DNA from 3 places in the Thiomicrorhabdus immobilis genome. Region 3 is predicted to be linked to each of the others. Evidence: predicted binding sites of a transcription regulator. Region 3 holds the regulator's gene; each other region holds the start of a gene.
What was found. The regulator PhoB, encoded in region 3, activates phosphate uptake and scavenging genes when phosphate is short. The targets are predictions, from matches to a motif close to GNNTGTCATAAAACTGTCANAT.
Positions count from the first base shown of each region.

Region 1: nrdB (class Ia ribonucleoside-diphosphate reductase subunit beta) is a predicted target of PhoB. The motif match lies at 2,747-2,768, and genes of this name have one in related genera.
Region 2: L6421_RS01345 (BtaA family protein) is a predicted target of PhoB. The motif match lies at 1,747-1,768, and genes of this name have one in related genera.

Region 1 covers NZ_AP024202.1:2,054,515-2,060,314, forward strand. The annotation lists gene L6421_RS09355 (spermidine synthase) at 16-729, opposite strand; gene L6421_RS09360 (redoxin domain-containing protein) at 726-1,352, opposite strand; gene L6421_RS09365 (thiopurine S-methyltransferase) at 1,469-2,098, shown strand; gene L6421_RS09370 (DNA-binding transcriptional response regulator) at 2,190-2,654, opposite strand; gene nrdB (class Ia ribonucleoside-diphosphate reductase subunit beta) at 2,906-4,039, shown strand; gene L6421_RS09380 (bifunctional acetate--CoA ligase family protein/GNAT family N-acetyltransferase) at 4,252-5,800, opposite strand, start outside.
Region 2 covers NZ_AP024202.1:327,834-333,633, forward strand. The annotation lists gene L6421_RS01340 (GNAT family N-acetyltransferase) at 1-348, opposite strand, end outside; gene L6421_RS01345 (BtaA family protein) at 354-1,670, opposite strand; gene L6421_RS01350 (glycerate kinase) at 1,889-3,010, opposite strand; gene L6421_RS01355 (response regulator) at 3,247-5,800, shown strand, end outside.
Region 3 covers NZ_AP024202.1:722,566-728,365, reverse strand. The annotation lists gene L6421_RS03170 (inorganic phosphate transporter) at 1-1,029, shown strand, start outside; gene phoR (phosphate regulon sensor histidine kinase PhoR) at 1,298-2,575, opposite strand; gene phoB (phosphate regulon transcriptional regulator PhoB) at 2,578-3,276, opposite strand; gene phoU (phosphate signaling complex protein PhoU) at 3,360-4,106, opposite strand; gene pstB (phosphate ABC transporter ATP-binding protein PstB) at 4,173-4,991, opposite strand; gene pstA (phosphate ABC transporter permease PstA) at 5,111-5,800, opposite strand, start outside.

The DNA.
Region 1 (5,800 bases), 1.2 Mb from region 3:
ACAACAGATAGGAAGTCAGTCTTTTACCACTTCCAAAATCAAGTTTTGGCTGGACGAGATATTATAGCGATTTAATGTACAGTCGGTATTTTCATTCTCGATTGTCTGCCAAAATTCTACAACCTCCTGGGTTTCGGAGGTGGTTAACGGTTTGCCATTGGGCTGTTTTTTATCCCATTGATACCAAAGATTAAATACCACCAGGCCTGGCGAGCGTAAAGCTTGCCAGAGATTTTCTTGAAATTGCTGGTCACTGAGTTCGGAGGGTAAACCTTCGGCATTGAATATATCGACAATAATCACATCATAATCGTGTTCATTCTCTTTGATGAACTCGATAGCATTGGCTTGCACGGTTTCAATTTCAGGCTCATTCGGAAGCTGAAAGAATCGGTAAGCACAATCGATTACGGCTTGGCGCAACTCCACCACGGTGATTTGCAAATTAGGCTGGGTGTGGAACAGATGGGTGGCCATCGAGCCGCCGCCTAAGCCGAGCATTAACACTCTAATGGATTGGTTGGCTTTTTTGCCGGAAGCAAAAGCGTGAACCCGTTCAATGATTTTCTCTTGATACTCAAAATTCAACGTCATCGGCGCATTGAGGTATAAACAGCTCTGCTCAATGGGCGAATCAAAATGCAGTTTTCGAGTAACGCGATTATCCACCACCTCGATTAAGCCAAATTCATCACGCGTGCTGTGAATAACCATGCCATCATATTTCATGGTTGAACCCCAGTAATCGGTGTATTTTTATCTACCAAACCTGCCCACCAAAGTCGTAAGCGTAAACCCCAAGCGGTAGTAAAGCCCACCTCAATGAATTTGATTTCACCGTTAGGCGCAACCACAAAATCCGCAGGTACCGCTTTGGCACCAAAGGTTTTGAGCCAATGGCCTTCTAAATCGTTGACGATAAAATCCGGATTCATCTGATTCTCTTGAGCGTAGGTCAGGAGTTGTTCATCGTCTGCCGACTGAGTCGCGATATTGATCACCGCATAGTCTTCGGCAACCGATTCAATACCGCCTTTGCTCACTTGGCAAATCGGACACCAGGTTGCCCAAATATGTACCAATACCGGTTTACCTTGTTGGTTCATCGCCTGCAAATCCAAGGTCTTACCGGTGATAGATGTGACGTGCATGATTGGCGCTTGACCGTGAATCACGTCACCTTGCATAAAAGGGCGAACTGAAAGGAACACCCCAATAAAAATGACTACCGTCAGCAGGTTTTTAAACCAATTCTTTTGCCAGATTTTAAGCGCTGGTTGAGGATGGCTTGAGGGTGAAAACGTGTTGTGATTCTCGTCTTGATTTTTGTCGTGGTTTTTGTCGTGATTCATTGGATTTGGTTCTTGTTTTGAGAAAGCTCAGTTCGGCATCATTGATTAAGTGAAACCCGGCTCTGTGTTAATATATGCCCCATATTATAAAGGCTTAGCTATAAAGGAATGGATTAATGGAAGCAAATTTTTGGCACGATATGTGGGCCAGTGGTGTTGTGGGGTTTCACCAGGCGGATATCAATGAGTATTTGAAAAGTCATTGGCCAAAACTGCAATTAGAGGGTGATGAAAAAGTGTTGGTGCCACTGTGTGGTAAAACGCTGGATATGTTGTGGTTGGCTCAACAAGGCCATGCGGTATTAGGGATTGAATTAAGCCCTAAAGCGTTGGAGGAGTTTTTGGCAGAAAACAATTTGCAAGCCGAAGCGATTCAACAAGCCAACCATTGTGGCTACAAAATGCCGGATATGACGTTATTGTGTGGTGATTTTTTTCATTTAACCGCTGAACAGTGTCAAGATATCAAACTGGTGTACGACCGTGCCGCTTTAGTGGCGTTGCCAGAAAAAATGCGCCAAGACTATGTCTCTCATTTACAGGCAATCTTGCCCGCCAAAACCCAGTACTTATTGGTCACCATGGAATATGACCAATCAAAAATGCCTGGGCCGCCGTTTTCGGTCAGCGAACAAGAAGTCCGTTCACTATTCGAACCGTTTGCCAAAGTCACCAAAGTAGAAGAAAAGCCGTTTAGCCGAAAAGGTGTAGACGCGTTAGAAAAGGTGTTTATCATTAACAGCTAGGTTTTTGCTGTTTTACAAACGCAAAAAATTTAAACCCACCAGGCCTGGTAATATCCAAAATCTTCATTGAAATAGCGAAATACCTTAAGGCTCATTTCGCCAAGATTGCTGCTGGCGTCGTATCACCTCGCATCGCGTTCCAGCGGTTTAGACGCCTTAAGACCCTTAACATTTCATGCGGGGAAATAGGATTGATTAGGCAGTGGGCAAAATAACCGGCTTTCATCAAATCCGCCGAATCACTTATTTGCTGGCTCGAGCCCATCAGAATTAACGGCGCTTTTAAAATGCTCGGATTGACCTTAACGATTTCTGCCCAAGGCTGACTTAAATTATGAGCCAAATCAGCCGAGACAAACACCGCAAAAAAGACTCGATGTGTTGAATAACGACGCGATTCTAAATCGGCCAACATCTCTTGAGCCGTTCTCATCCAAATCACATCAACACCATAATGTTGCAAAAAAGCTTTTATTTCAGCCGCACGGGTTTTATCGGTATCACATACCGCAACCTTCTTACCCTGTAACCAAATCAGCTTTTCTTTGAACGACATGCTTATCCTCTCTGATAGCACTTTGAAACCTAAATGAGATTTCATTATCTGAAATCACAGAGTTAAAGCCAAGCAAAATCGCTTGATTGAGAGTTCGCCATAAAACTTTTATCTTGTGGCATTAAAAAAAACAACCACTATATAGGCGATATAAAGCACAAAAAGGCTCTTTGCGAACTGTTCATAAATACAAAACTGTACTACAATGTTTCGACTAAATTTATTCCCAATACGTATTAGGTGAACAGTACATGAGCTGCCAAGATAAACACACTTATTCTACATTCTGTCGTTCAACTAACGATGCTTTGAAAGAGCCTATGTTCTTTGGGCAAAACGTTAACGTTGCACGTTATGACCAGCAAAAATACCCGTTTTTTGAAAAATTGATTGAAAAGCAATTGAGTTTTTTCTGGCGTCCTGAAGAAGTGGATTTATCGAGCGACCGTACCGAATACTCGGAACTCCCTGAGAACGAAAAACATATTTTCATCAGCAACCTTAAATATCAAACCTTATTGGATTCGGTGCAAGGTCGTTCACCTAACGTGGCTTTATTACCGTTGGTTTCCTTACCGGAACTTGAAACCTGGATTGAAACCTGGGCGTTTTCGGAAACCATCCACAGCCGTTCTTACACCCACATTATCCGCAATATCGTGGCTGACCCATCGTTGGTGTTTGATGATATTGTCACCAATGAAGAGATTGTAAAACGCGCTAAAAGTGTCACTGAGTATTACGATGAACTGATTGCCCTGACCAATCACATGTACGCTAATCAAATCGACATCGCTAAAGACCATGATTTCCGTAAAAAGATTAAGACCATGCTTTACCTGACGATCGTATCGGTTAACGTATTGGAAGCGATTCGTTTTTACGTCTCGTTCGCTTGTAGCTTCTCGTTTGCCGAACGTTCATTGATGGAAGGTAACGCTAAGGTCATCAAGTTGATTGCCCGTGATGAGGCGCTACACCTATCAGGTACTCAAAATATGATTACCATGATGGCCGATGGTAGAGACGATCCGGAAATGGCGGAGATTGCGAAAGAACAATTAGAAGCCACTTACCAAATCTTCCGCGAAGCCGCGGAACAAGAGAAGCAGTGGGCGGAGTACCTGTTTAAAAACGGCTCGATGATTGGTCTGAATGCCAGCATATTGAAAGACTATGTGGAATACATCACCAATGTTCGTCTAAAAGCGATTGGCCTTGAGCCGATTTTCGATAGTAAAAGCAACCCATTACCGTGGATGAACAACTGGTTGGTCAGTGATAACGTACAAGTCGCGCCACAGGAATCAGAAATCAGTTCATACCTGGTTGGACAAGTGGATTCAAAAGTAGGCACTGACGACTTTAGCGATTTCTCCTTATAGCCAACGACTGCAAATATTAAAATAAAAACGGCCATTTAAGCTTATGCTAAATGGCCGTTTTTCATTGGTTTCAACTTGCGGTTTTCACTTCCTAACGGTCTTGAAAATGAATCCTAGCAGGCCTGGTAATTTTATAACCCAGCTATTTGCTTCTTTAATAAAACTTCAAACGCGTTAACGATTTAAGACTATTTAAGACCTTTTAGGGCTTTTTAGGCCTTATTCAGATTTAACTCTATCTCAACTACGGTGGAGTCATCCGCCATGTTTTTAACGGTAAAGTTATGCTGCTTCACCAACTCTATCATTGAACCGTTTTCCGCTAAAACCTCCCCCATCATGATCTGCAGACCTTTTGATTTTGCATGCTGAATCAAACTCGCCAACAATGCGCTGGCCACCCCTTGATGCTGATAGTCATCACGCACCACAACCGCCATTTCACAGCTTTTACCATCTGGATTAGTGGTATAACGTGTTACGCCAATCTCAATATTTTTACCATTTTTGTCTTCCGTGGTGGCAATGAACGCCATTTCACGGTCATAATCAATCTGAGTAAAGCGTGACAGCATCTGTGGTGACAAGGTTTGCAGGCTGTTCATAAAACGCAAATAACGGCTACGCTCCGAGAGGTTATGCACAAAATCCAACTCCAGTTCAGCATCTTCAGGGCGGATTGGGCGCAGGGTAATCGCTAAACCACTATGGGTTTCAAGCGATTTAATCAATTCGCTGGGGTAAGGATGGATCGCCATATGTTGATAGGGCTTGTGGTTAACAGGAGGAGCCTGCACCGTAATACGGGCATCAACGGCCATCACGCCATTCTCATCCGCAAACAGAGGATTAATGTCTAATTCAATAATCTCCGGTAGCTGCGCCACCATATCCGAAATTCTTAGCAACACACTGACAATGGCGGCATGGTCAACTTCCGGCAACCCTCTAAACGCCTTAAGCATTTTGGACACCTTAGTCTGCTTAATCATTTTTTGAGCTAAAAACTCATTTAGCGGCGGTAGCGCGACCGCATTGTCATTAATCACCTCAACACTGGTACCCCCACTTCCAAAGGTAATTGCCGGACCAAAAACCGGGTCACGCATCACGCCAATCAACAACTCACGTACATGCGGGCGTTTAAACATCGGTTCAACCGTCACCCCATGAATGGTGGCTTGCGGTTGCTCAGCTTGAATGCGCTTCACCATCTTGCTATATTCGCTACGCACTTCTTGAACCGTGCTTAAATTGAGCTTAACGCCCCCCACATCCGACTTATGGGTCAGGTCGGGCGAATTGATTTTTAAACTTACCGGAAACCCCAACGACTCTGCAGCAACCATCGCTTGGCTGGGTGAGTTAACTTCTATTGCCGGTGTGATGGGCACGCCAAACGCATGCATGATGGCACGGGTTTCGGTACTGCTTAAAATACTGCGATGTTCGCTCAATACCGTTTCAATAATCGCGCGCGCCCCCGACACATCCGATTGTTTACAACATTGGTCAGCTGGTGCGGGTGATTGCATCAATAACGCCTGGTTCTGATGGTAGGTCGAAATAAAGCTAAACGCCTCCACCGCGGATTCTGGAGTTCTAAAGGTCGGAATTTTGGCTTTACTAAACCGTTCACGCGCCTCACTCACTAAAGACTCACCCAACCAAGCGGTGAAAATAGGCTTAGCGATGTTAGCGGCTTTGCTGTAGTCGATAATCGCTTGGGCTATTCCAGAAGGATCACTCATCGCTTGCGGT
Region 2 (5,800 bases), 390 kb from region 3:
AACCAACCAGTTGTTGATGGATAAGGTTTGGTTGATTTTAGCCCATTTCAACAGTTTATCCGCCAAACGAATCGCTCCCCAAAACAACCGGCGCTGAGTTTTGGATTGAATCAGTGGTAATTCATCTTGTGCGTAAGAGATATAGGCTGTGTAAGGAGAACAGACGTAGCTGTTGTCATACTCTTCATGGTTCAAAGTGATGGGAACAGGCTGATTATCAATGGTAAGCATGTCGATTTGAGTGTGCACATTCGGTATGGCTTTATCAAGACCTAGGTTCAGTAAGATTTCGACATAGATTCTCGATGGATGAAAGGCGTTTAAACTGTCATTGCTACTGAACATCATGGCTTTTATTCACCGAACATTAAGGTTTGTTGTGAATGTTGCATTGATTGGTTGTGTGGTTTGCGAATATAGAGATGCACACCACCATAAATCCCCGAACGGTCTTGTTTTGTCCAGGCCTGGTTGTTTTCTTGGTTGGTTTGCCATTGGTTAAGGATCTCATCGGCTAGCTTGGTTTCCAATGGTGAGGTTTCACCTGCCGTTCTAAATACCACTCTCGCATTCGGCATAGCGGTGCGATTCACCTCTTGCCAAAGTTCGGTCAATTGGCGTTCATCCATCCAGTCTTGAGCATCCAAGAACAGGTAGGCGTTTAAGCTGTTGTCCGGTAATGATTTCAAACGTTCGGTCATAGAGGTATGGCTAACCTTGACCTTGCTCTGGTTGCTTTTTAAAACCGCAAAGGCCTCTTTTTTTAGATATCGCGGTATGGCTTTGCGGTGTTTTATGTCGTATTCGCGATTAAATGCCTGCCAAGCAAAGTAGTTTTCATCTAACGGGAAGTCGCAAGCCAATTGACGGGCACGTTCCTTGAGTAAGTTGTGCATGCCTAACTTTGAATCTTGAGACTGTTTATCCATTTCATCAAATTGTGCCGGAGGGATGCCTAGGCTATACATGACCATGGAACGGTTGCATAGAAACTTGAGCAATTTAGTATCAAAGATTGGCGCAACATGCTGATCAAACCCTTGTTGTTGCTCTTCTAAGGTACGCGCCTGCATGATTTTAGAAATATCATAACCTAGACGTTTTCCGGTCCAGTGAATCAAGCCGATAAAATGACCCAAAAGACCGTGCTTATAAAAACCGTTGGTGAAATACGTAATACGTTTCTTGCTCCATGGTCTTTCCTTAGACTCCCAGTATGCCAAAGTTTCATTATCCAAGTGTGGCTTGATATAAGCCTCATAGCGGTCCAGGTTCTTTAGCAGATTGGCTTTGCCGAAAAAATCAAAAAAAGCTTCTGAATTAGGTAGGTGTTCAATCGCTACCAGTTTTAATTTGATTAAAGCAATATGGGCTTCATTTAGGTCAACCACTTCAATCAATTCAGGTTGTTCGGTTAAGTAATTCAAAACATTGCAACCGCCAGAAGAGATAGTAAAAACGCGTGATTGATTGTTGATTTGTAAGGCTTGAATGTCCACTTCAGGATCTTCCCAAATCTGTGGATACACCAAACGGTCAAACCAGGTGGTGAACAATCGGTCTAAAAAGCCTTTACGACTGAATATGGAGGTGTTGTTTACAGCAGAATCAAGCAACGTTTTGGTTTTAGGAGTTTGGGTAAGCGCATCAAGTGTGGTCGATGAGTTCATTTTCAGCCTTCTTTAAAAGTGGTAATGACTTTTGTGGAACTTAATGAGGCTATCTTACAGATTGGTTTTTACTGCAATGTGACAGTTGTGTAACGGCTTGATGACGGGTGTTTCAGGAGTTAACAGGCCTGGTAATCTCTAAACTGACCAGGCCTGGTGGATTATTTAGAAAGGCGGACTCGAGGTTTATTTGGCTTTATTGCGACTTGTATGGTCTGTTATTTCAGAATTCTCATCACAGAATAAAGGGTTTGTTGTAAAAGATAAGGGGCATTGCCCATCGCCTCAAACTCGTTCATGATTTTATTGACGATGCTAAAAATCGCTTTGAACTCAGGTAAGTCGTCAACCGAGCAGGTCAAACTGCCGCAAATGCCGATGGTCGGTACATTATGTTGGTTGCCGAGTTCGGCGATTCGTAGGGGGAGTTTGCCAAAACGGGTTTGGCTATCAAAACGACCTTCACCGGTGAAGATGTAATCGATTTTTTCGTTCGCTAAAAGTTCATCCAACTTAAGTGTGGCGTTGATGACATCAAAACCCGGAGTCAGTTTGGCATTCAACAACCCCATAAACCCGGCGGCCATGCCTCCGGCCGCACCGGAACCCGCTTCTAAATGCACCGGTTTTCCGGTGTGTTTTTCCAGAATCTGAGCGTAGTTTTCCAGAGCTTTTTCAAGCAGTTCAAGTTGCGCTGTCTGCGCGCCTTTTTGCGGGCCAAATACATAGGTTGCACCGTGTTCACCCAATAGCGGATTGGTGACATCGCAAGCGATTTCCCACTCGATGTCCAATAGATGTGTTGGGATTTCACCAATCTTGGCTAGGTTTTTCAATGCGGCGCCACCCAAATTAATCGGCTGGTCTTTGCTGTCTAACAATGGCACGCCTAATGCCATTAATGCTCCGACTCCACCATCATTGGTAGCGGAGCCACCCAAACCTAAGATGATCTTTTTAGCACCTAAATCAATCGCGGCCTGAATGATTTGTCCAGTACCGTAGGTGTGGGTGTTCAAAGGGTTTAAATCTGGACGCGGAATTTTGGTAATCCCCGACGCTTGCGCCATTTCAACAATAGCGGTTTGGGTATCGGCTTGCCAGGCAAATTTAGCTTTGACCTTTTTACCGAGCGGGCCAGCCACCCAAATCGACTTTTCCTCTCCCGCATCGGCAAAAGTAAAACTCTCTACAAAACCTTCACCGCCATCTGACATCGGGCGTGAAAACACCACCGCATTGGGGTCAAAGTTGTGAATAACCTGGGTGGCGATTTCGCAGAACTGGGAGGCGTCTAATGAACCTTTAAAACTATCGGGAGCAATGAGATAAGTCGACATAAATAAAACCTTTTTAGCGTAAATTTACTTTGTGGTGAGTTTATATATGAATGAATTACGCCTTTGTAATCATTTGGATGGGTTTTTAACTTAATAGATTGTGTAATGAGTCTAGGGTAATTATAAAGATTACTTTTTCTTATAAAGAAAAGATTGATGCCGTTTTTTTAATTGACTACCAAAAATTGAATAAAAAATGGCAAAATGAATATGCTGTCATTTTTTAGGAGCAAAACATGACGTTTGCCAAAGGTTTCCTGCAAAGCTTTATTTTTGTGTTTATGGTATCGCTATTGGTGGTATTTGTTTTTTTATCTTGGTACCAAAACGATCAAGCTGTAAAAAACGCAGAAATCATAAAAAACCAAAATCAGCAATTAATTTCTAAAGGCTATGTTAATGCTCAAAATTGGGTCAATCATATGGTACAAAATACCCTTTTTTTGGCCAGTCAGCAATCCCTCTCTGAGTTTTCTGAAGAGAAAAGAATCTCATATCTACAAAACCAGTTCTCTTCTTTTATTAGGTACCATAAAGAGTTGATGCAAGTCCGTTTTATCGGTAATGACGGTTTTGAAAAAGTCCGAGTGAACCGTGAAGGAGACAATATTGTAGTGGTACCTAAAAATGCACTACAAAATAAATCTCACCGTGATTATTTTATTGAATCAAGTAAATTAAACAATCAGTCTATTTTTATTTCTGAGTTTGATTTAAATATCGAATTTGGCCGCATTGAGGTGCCAATTAAACCTACTATCAGGATTGCTAGCCCTGTTTTTGATAAGCAAGACAATCGCATTGGTTTGATTGTTATTAATTTCAATGGGAACTATTTGCTTGAGCAATTAACGGGTATAAATAAATTTGGAAACCAAAAACTTTGGTTGGTCAATCAAAAAGGGGATTGGCTTATTCCGCCAGATGGTGCGCGGAGTTTTGGTCGTCTGCTCGGTTTTGAGAAAGATACTGTAGAAAAAAGTTTTCCGGGATTGGCAAAGCGACTATTCTCTGACCAAAAACAAGATGGAACTTGGGAAGAGGCGGGTTACTTCATGGAAGTCAGGCAGATCGATCTTTTAGAAGATGGTGATTTGTTGGATGAGAACTCGGTTGTGAATAAGTCAGGACATTTCGAATTGATTGCCTCATTACCTAAACCCGAGCCCTGGTATTGGCACATTTTTGAATCAGATGCAGATATCAAACTGCTTATGAACTTGTTCGTATCACAATTGCTTTTGAGTTTGTTAATCGCGTACATATGGAGTCTAAAACGCTATACCGATAAAAAATTAATGAGTCAGAATTATTTGATTCGCTCTTTCTTTGATTATTCACCACAAGCTATGTTTACCTTTAATGAAGACGGTGAAGTCACCAGTAAAAACCATCAGTCAATCGTATTCCTTAAACTTGTTGAATTAGTGCCTGAAAATATGCCCTTGGATTTTTGGTCAACCGAAGGGCGCAAGAATATATGGCAAGAAGTTGCCTCTAAACCTAAATTAGATGTAGACACCACGAGGCAATTTTCTCTCGAATTGAGAGGTGAACGACGTGTCTATGAATGCCAGTGTTTTGTTATAGACCGCGGGTATCATTTTTCGCCATTGATTGCGGTTACCATCAAAGACATTAGTTCGTATAAACAATTGGAAGCGGAGTTGCAAGACCAAGGCTCACAATTAAAGGCCATTTTAGATACCGCTCCCGATGCGATTATTATGTCCGATGAAGAAGGGCGCATCACTTTGACCAATCACCGTGCCCAGGAAATTTTTAAAATAAGTGAAGAGCAATTTCTTAAAACAAGAATTGATGACTTGGTTCCTTCGCCTTCAAGTAGTATTCATCACTCTCTTAGAGAACAATTCTATAAAAACCCCTATAGTCGTATGATGAGTGATGGCATGGTTGTCCATGCCAAAGATTCAGGAGGGCGCATATTTGATGTAGAAATCAGCTTAAATAAGGTGGTTTTGCATGGAGTGGGTTATGTATTGAGCATTGTTAGAGACGTGACTAATCGAGTTAAATTAGAGCAACAATTACGTCAAAATCAAAAAATGGAAGCGATGGGGCAATTAACAGGTGGCATTGCCCATGACTTCAATAATCTCCTAACGACTATTCAAGGCAATATCGAACTTTCCACGATGTTACTTGAAAAATCCGAATTGAATAAAAGCAAAGTAGTTAATTGCTTAGACACCGCCATGAGTGCATCGCAAAAGGCTTCTCGATTAACGCGTCGTTTACTCAGTTTCTCCAGAAAAGAAGCTAAAAGATTAGACGTGATGCATGTTAGTCAATATTTACAGCAGGAATTGACTTTAATCCAGTCCGCTCTCGGTAAACTCATTGAGCTACACTTTTTCCCAAATAACGATATTTGGCCAATAGAAGTCGATCCTGAAGAGTTTATGTCTAGTATAGTCAACTTGGCAACCAATGCGCGTGATGCGATGGATAAAGGTGGTGACGTATTTATTGAAATGAATAATGTAAGCATTGTTGAGCAAAGTGAGAGTCTGTCGCAAAAAAATATCCCTGTTGGGGATTATGTGGTTTTAAGTTTTTCCGATCGTGGTCCTGGTATCGCTCCGGAAATTATAGATTCAATTTTTGAACCTTTCTTTACGACGAAATCAAAAAACCGCGGAACGGGGTTAGGATTAGCTCAAGTCTTTGCATTTACTAGCCAGTCGAAAGGCCATATAAGGGTCTATTCGGAGCTTGGAGTTGGAACATCGTTCAAGTTTTATTTCCCAAAAAGCAGTAAAGATT
Region 3 (5,800 bases):
GCGATTGCCGCTAGCTGGATTATCTCACCTGTTATCGGGGGTATCATCGCCGCAGGCTTCCTCTACTGGATTAAACGCAGCATCACCTATAAAGACGACATGGTAGCTGCCGCCAAGAAGATGCTGCCTATCCTAATCGCGATTATGGTCTGGTCGTTCTCTACTTACTTGATCCTTAAAGGCCTAAAGAAAATCTGGAAAGTCGACTTTATGACGGCTACCGCCATTGGTTTTGCGATTGCGACCATCGCTTATCTTACGATTAAGCCATTGATTGCCCGTCAAGCTGAGCGTTTAGAAAACTCCAAAGCCAGTGTCAATACCCTATTCACTTTCCCTCTTATTTTTGCGGCGGCTTTATTAAGTTTTGCCCATGGTGCCAACGATGTGGCAAATGCCGTTGGGCCTTTAGCGGCCATCTATGACGCCGTGCAAACGGGAGGTATTCACTCTAAGGCAGAGATACCTTTATGGGTTATGATGATTGGTGCCATCGGTATCTCTTTAGGTCTATTGCTGTTTGGCCCTAAACTCATCCGTACCGTTGGTACCGAGATCACCGAACTGGATCAAATGCGAGCCTTCTCTATTGCAATGGCGGCGGCAATCACCGTAATTGTCGCTTCACAGCTTGGCTTACCGGTCAGTTCAACTCATATTGCCGTCGGGGGTGTCTTTGGTGTCGGCTTCTTGCGAGAATACCTAAAGCGTAGTTATGCTAAAACTATTCAGCAGATTCGTGATCACCACCAAGGTGCTGACCAGCAAGAGGTTGAAGAGTATATTTGGCGTTTTGAGAATGCATCATTAGAAGGTAAAAAAGCGTTATTGGCGCAGTTAAAAGAGAAAGAAGCCGAGATATCGCTGACCAAAAAAGAACGTAAATCGTTGGATAAAGTCTACCAAAAAGAGCTAGTGAAACGTTCCGCTTTCTTGAAAATCGTAGCGGCATGGGTCATTACCGTTCCAGCTTCAGCCACCTTAGCGGCGATCATTTACTTTATGATTCGAGGCATGATGTTGCCATAAAGCTTATTAGCAACATTTTTGAACCAATCGAAAAAGGGCTTTCATCAGCCCTTTTTTTATAGCTGTTATTTATAGTTGTCATATATTGCGGGATTTATGATTGCAGATAACCTACCAGGCCTGGTAGCGTTAAAAAGGGTAAATGAACTAACACTGAGGACTAGCAAGCGATAAACCTGTGCCACGAACCTAATGAACCTAATGAACCTAATGAATCTAATGAGCCTAACGAACCTAGCTAATAACCGACCTAAACCGTCATTTCCCGTTATTTCACCGGGAATTCGCAACGAAACACACTTCCCTTACCTAGAACACTATCAATAACCAGTTTACCGTGATGACGTTCCAAAACATGCTTAACGATAGCCAAACCTAAGCCGGTACCACCAGTCACCCGCGAACGATCTTTATCAACCCGATAAAAACGTTCCGTTAGACGAGGAATGTGTTCTTGAGCAACCCCTAAACCTTCGTCCTCTACCTCATAAACGACGGTATTGTTCTCTTTGAACCAGCGTACCGAAATCGCCCCCCCTTCCGGGGAGTAACGCACCGCGTTGGAGACCAAATTCATAAAGACACTTTTCAACGGTTCGGCAAACCCTTTGATAACCAAAGCATCGTCAATATCAAAGACAAAATGATGGTTCTCATTACCGAGTTGACGGGCATCTTCTTCTAGTTGATGCAGCATCTTAGGGACATCCACCATCTCTTTGACCGCGGTAATTGAGTCCGCTTCAATTGTGGATAGCGTCAATAGGTCTTCGATAATTGCCTGCATACGCAAAGATTGGGTTTCCATATGCTCTAGAGGTAATTTCCAGGTTGTTTGATGCTCACCTGGAGTATCGAGCATCACTTCCAAATAGCCACGTAAAACCGTTAATGGAGTCCTTAACTCATGAGAGGCATTGGCAATGAAATCGCGACGGATCTGCGCTAACTGGTACAGTTCGGTGATGTCACGCACCACCAACAATTTATGACTTTCAAAATACGGAATCACTTGCATTTCGAAGGTACGGGATTGCTTGTAAAGCGAATTTAAGGTGAGTGACTTATCAAAATCCTGTAACTTCAAGTATTGGATAAACTCAGGCTGACGGATGACCGATTCGATTTTGTGCCCCACATCTTGACGACGCACTCCGATTAACGATTTGGAGACCGTATTGAACCATTCGATATGATTCCCCTCGTCTAAAGAGACGATGGCGTCTGGAATCAACATAGACGCGGCTTTGAATTGTTCTGACTTATATAAATTTAGGTCTGCGTGTTTTTCCAAGGCTCGCTGTTTTTTGGAGACCAAATAAGTGAGTTCGCTCCAAAGACCGGACGCTGGAGGGTAGGAATTGGCTTTACGGCCGTCCATCCAGTTTTCGAATTTACGCATACTCCATAGCTGGCGACCGATATAGAACAAGATGAAAATAAACAGCGACTGGATCCATAAGTCAGTTAACCATGCAAAAAACATTAATAGCCAAGCAAAAAAGACTATCCACGTCAGTTCACGTTTAATGCCATTGGATAACAAAATTAACCCTCAACCACCGAGAAACGATAGCCTGAGCCTCTTATTGTCTGAATATAATCCGCAACAAGGGTTGGCTCCAGTAGTTTTCGTAATCGACGGATATGTACATCGACCGTACGCTCTTCCACCACGACATTCACACCCCAAACATGATCAAGCAGCTGGGTTCTAGAGAAGACCCTATTCGGATGTGTCATAAAAAAATGTACCAGTTTAAACTCGGTTGGCCCAAGCTTAATCTCTTCATCACTGACATAAAAACGATGGCTTTCCAAGTCTAGACGCATATTGCCTGCGGAAATCTGATCCGTATTAGCCTTTTGATTGGATTGACGTCTGAGCAAAGCTTGGACTCTTGCCACTAATGCTCGTGGAGAGAACGGTTTCACCACATAATCATCCGCCCCGGCATCAAACCCCTGCACCTGGTCGCTCTCTTCTCCGCGAGCCGTCAGCATGATAATCGGTATATTGGCGGTTTGATCATTCTTTCGGAAACGCTCCGCCAACACAACCCCAGAGGTTCCAGGCATCATCCAGTCCAGCAAAATCAAATCCGGTTTATCGGCAAGGGCAGATTTCCACCCCTCCTCCGCATTGCTCGCTTCATTTACCGCATAATCCGATGAGGTCAATGTGAATTTCAACATATCACGGATAGCGGGCTCATCTTCAATGATTAAGATTTTATTTTGACTCAAAGTGCTCTCCAAAACAGCGACTTACTATAACCAATAACAATCAACGGCAATCAATTATACTGACTGCCATTTATCAAAACCTATTAAACCGACTCAGCATTTACATCGTCTATGAACTGCTTTAATTTCTCAGCGTTCATATTACGGACATGAAGACCTTTAACCAAGTATACAATGCTTTCACAGATATTCAGAATATGCGATGAAATGCGTTCAGCGGCACGAATCGAATAGATCATTTGCATAATATATTCAGCCAAAGCTTCGGTATTGTTATTCAGTGAATATTGAATTTCAACCAACGCCTTGGCTTTAATCGCATCGACATGGGTTTCATAATCCACAATTTCAGATAAAGCTGAAGTATCCAATTGCGCAAAACTATTCAGCACTTTCTTCAACATGGTTAAATCGATGGCGATGATTTCCATCAAGCCATTGAATCCAGGCAAAGTATCGCATGGAATCTCTTTCACTTTTGCCATCTTAATCGCCAATTTAGAGGTATTGACGGCTTCATCCCCAATACGCTCCAAATCAACCGCTATACGAATCGCACTCACCACTAAACGCAAATCCGATGCGGTGGGTTGCTGACGAGCTAAAACGCGTGCGCATAGTCGATCGATTTCGATTTCATCCTTGTTCACAGCCTTGTCTAGCTGCTTGACTTGTTTAGCTAAACTTCTGTTTTCGCCTTTAATCGCTTCAACGGCATTTTCCAACTGACTTTCAACCAGCCCGCCCATTTCAAGGACTTGGTTGAAAAGTTCTTCCAGATTGCGGTTATATTGTCCAGATATATGCGATTTAAAACCTGTTTTTTCCATGCTATCCACCCTACTTAATCTTAACTAACATACTGCTAAATTTAATTTTCCAGCCCTATGCTTAAATTAACCGTAACGGCCAGTAATATAGTCTTCTGTACGCTTGACCTGAGGATTTGTAAACAGACTATCCGTATCGGTATATTCAATTAAATCACCCATATACATAAACGCCGTATAATCTGAAACACGGGCAGCTTGTTGCATATTGTGCGTCACGATTAAAATCGTGAACTCCTTTTTCAACTCAAAAATCAACTCCTCAATCGCCAAGGTTGAGATAGGGTCCAGAGCGGAAGTAGGCTCATCAAGCAATAAAACTTCCGGCTTAATCGCAATCGCGCGCGCAATACATAAACGCTGTTGCTGACCGCCAGACATACCTAAGGCATTTTCATCTAAACGATCTTTCACCTCATCCCAAAGTCCAGCCCCTTTCAAAGCCCATTCAACAGACTCATCCAATGTCGCCTTATCTTTAATGCCTTGCAGTCTCAAACCATAACAAACATTTTCGTAGATGGATTTGGGAAAAGGGTTTGGTTTTTGGAACACCATACCAACACGACGGCGTAACGCTGCCACATCCATGTTTTTAGCGTACATATCATCGCCATGAAGTGTCATTTCACCATCGACATTCACGATATCAATCAAATCATTCATACGGTTAAAACAACGCAACAAGGTAGACTTTCCACAACCAGACGGACCGATAAACGCAGTCACACGGTTTTCCGGCAGACTCATAGTGATATTATTTAGAGCCTGTTTTTTGCCGTAATAAAGGTTCCAATTCTTAACTTCAATCGCCACCTTTTCATTTGCCAAAGACAGTTCTCTATCGTCTCTATCTAATGAAATCGATAAGTTTTGTTCGCTCATAAACTTTTCCTCAAGTTGATGACTTCAATGTCACCGCTTAATAATCTTAATTTTTGTATTCAACCGTAATCGTCAAACCACCAACAGCCTGCCACAATGGGCACGGATTACCCACCGATTTACTCAAGGGCTTTATATTTTTCACGTAGTCGGTTACGGATAGAAATCGCACCGATATTCAAGCCAACGATAATGATGACCAGTAGTAATGAAGTGGCATAAACCAATGGCTGGGACGCCTCAACGTTTGGACTTTGGAAACCAACATCATAAATATGGAAACCTAAGTGCATAAACTTTCGGTCTAAATGGACAAATGGAGCAATCGCATCAACCGGCAACTCAGGAGCCAACTTAACCACTCCCACCAACATAAGCGGTGCAACCTCACCTGCGGCACGCGCAATCGCTAAAATCAAACCAGTCATAATCGCGGGAGTCGCCATAGGTAAAACGATTTTCATAATCGTTTCCGACTTGGTCGCACCCAACGCCAAACCACCCTCTCTTAACGATCGAGGAATACGTGACAGACCTTCTTCAGTGGAAACGATCACCACCGGTAACGTCAGCAATGCCATGGTCAGTGCTGCCCAAAGCAGCCCAGGGGTACCAAAGGTTGGGCTTGGCAGAGCATAGTCATAGAAGAGTTCGTCGATAGAGCCGCCTAAGATATAGACAAAGAATCCTAAACCAAAAATACCAAATACAATCGAAGGAACCCCTGCCAAGTTATTGATTGATATTCTGACCATACGCAGCATAGGCCCATCTTTTGCATATTCACGCATGTAGACAGCTGCGATAAC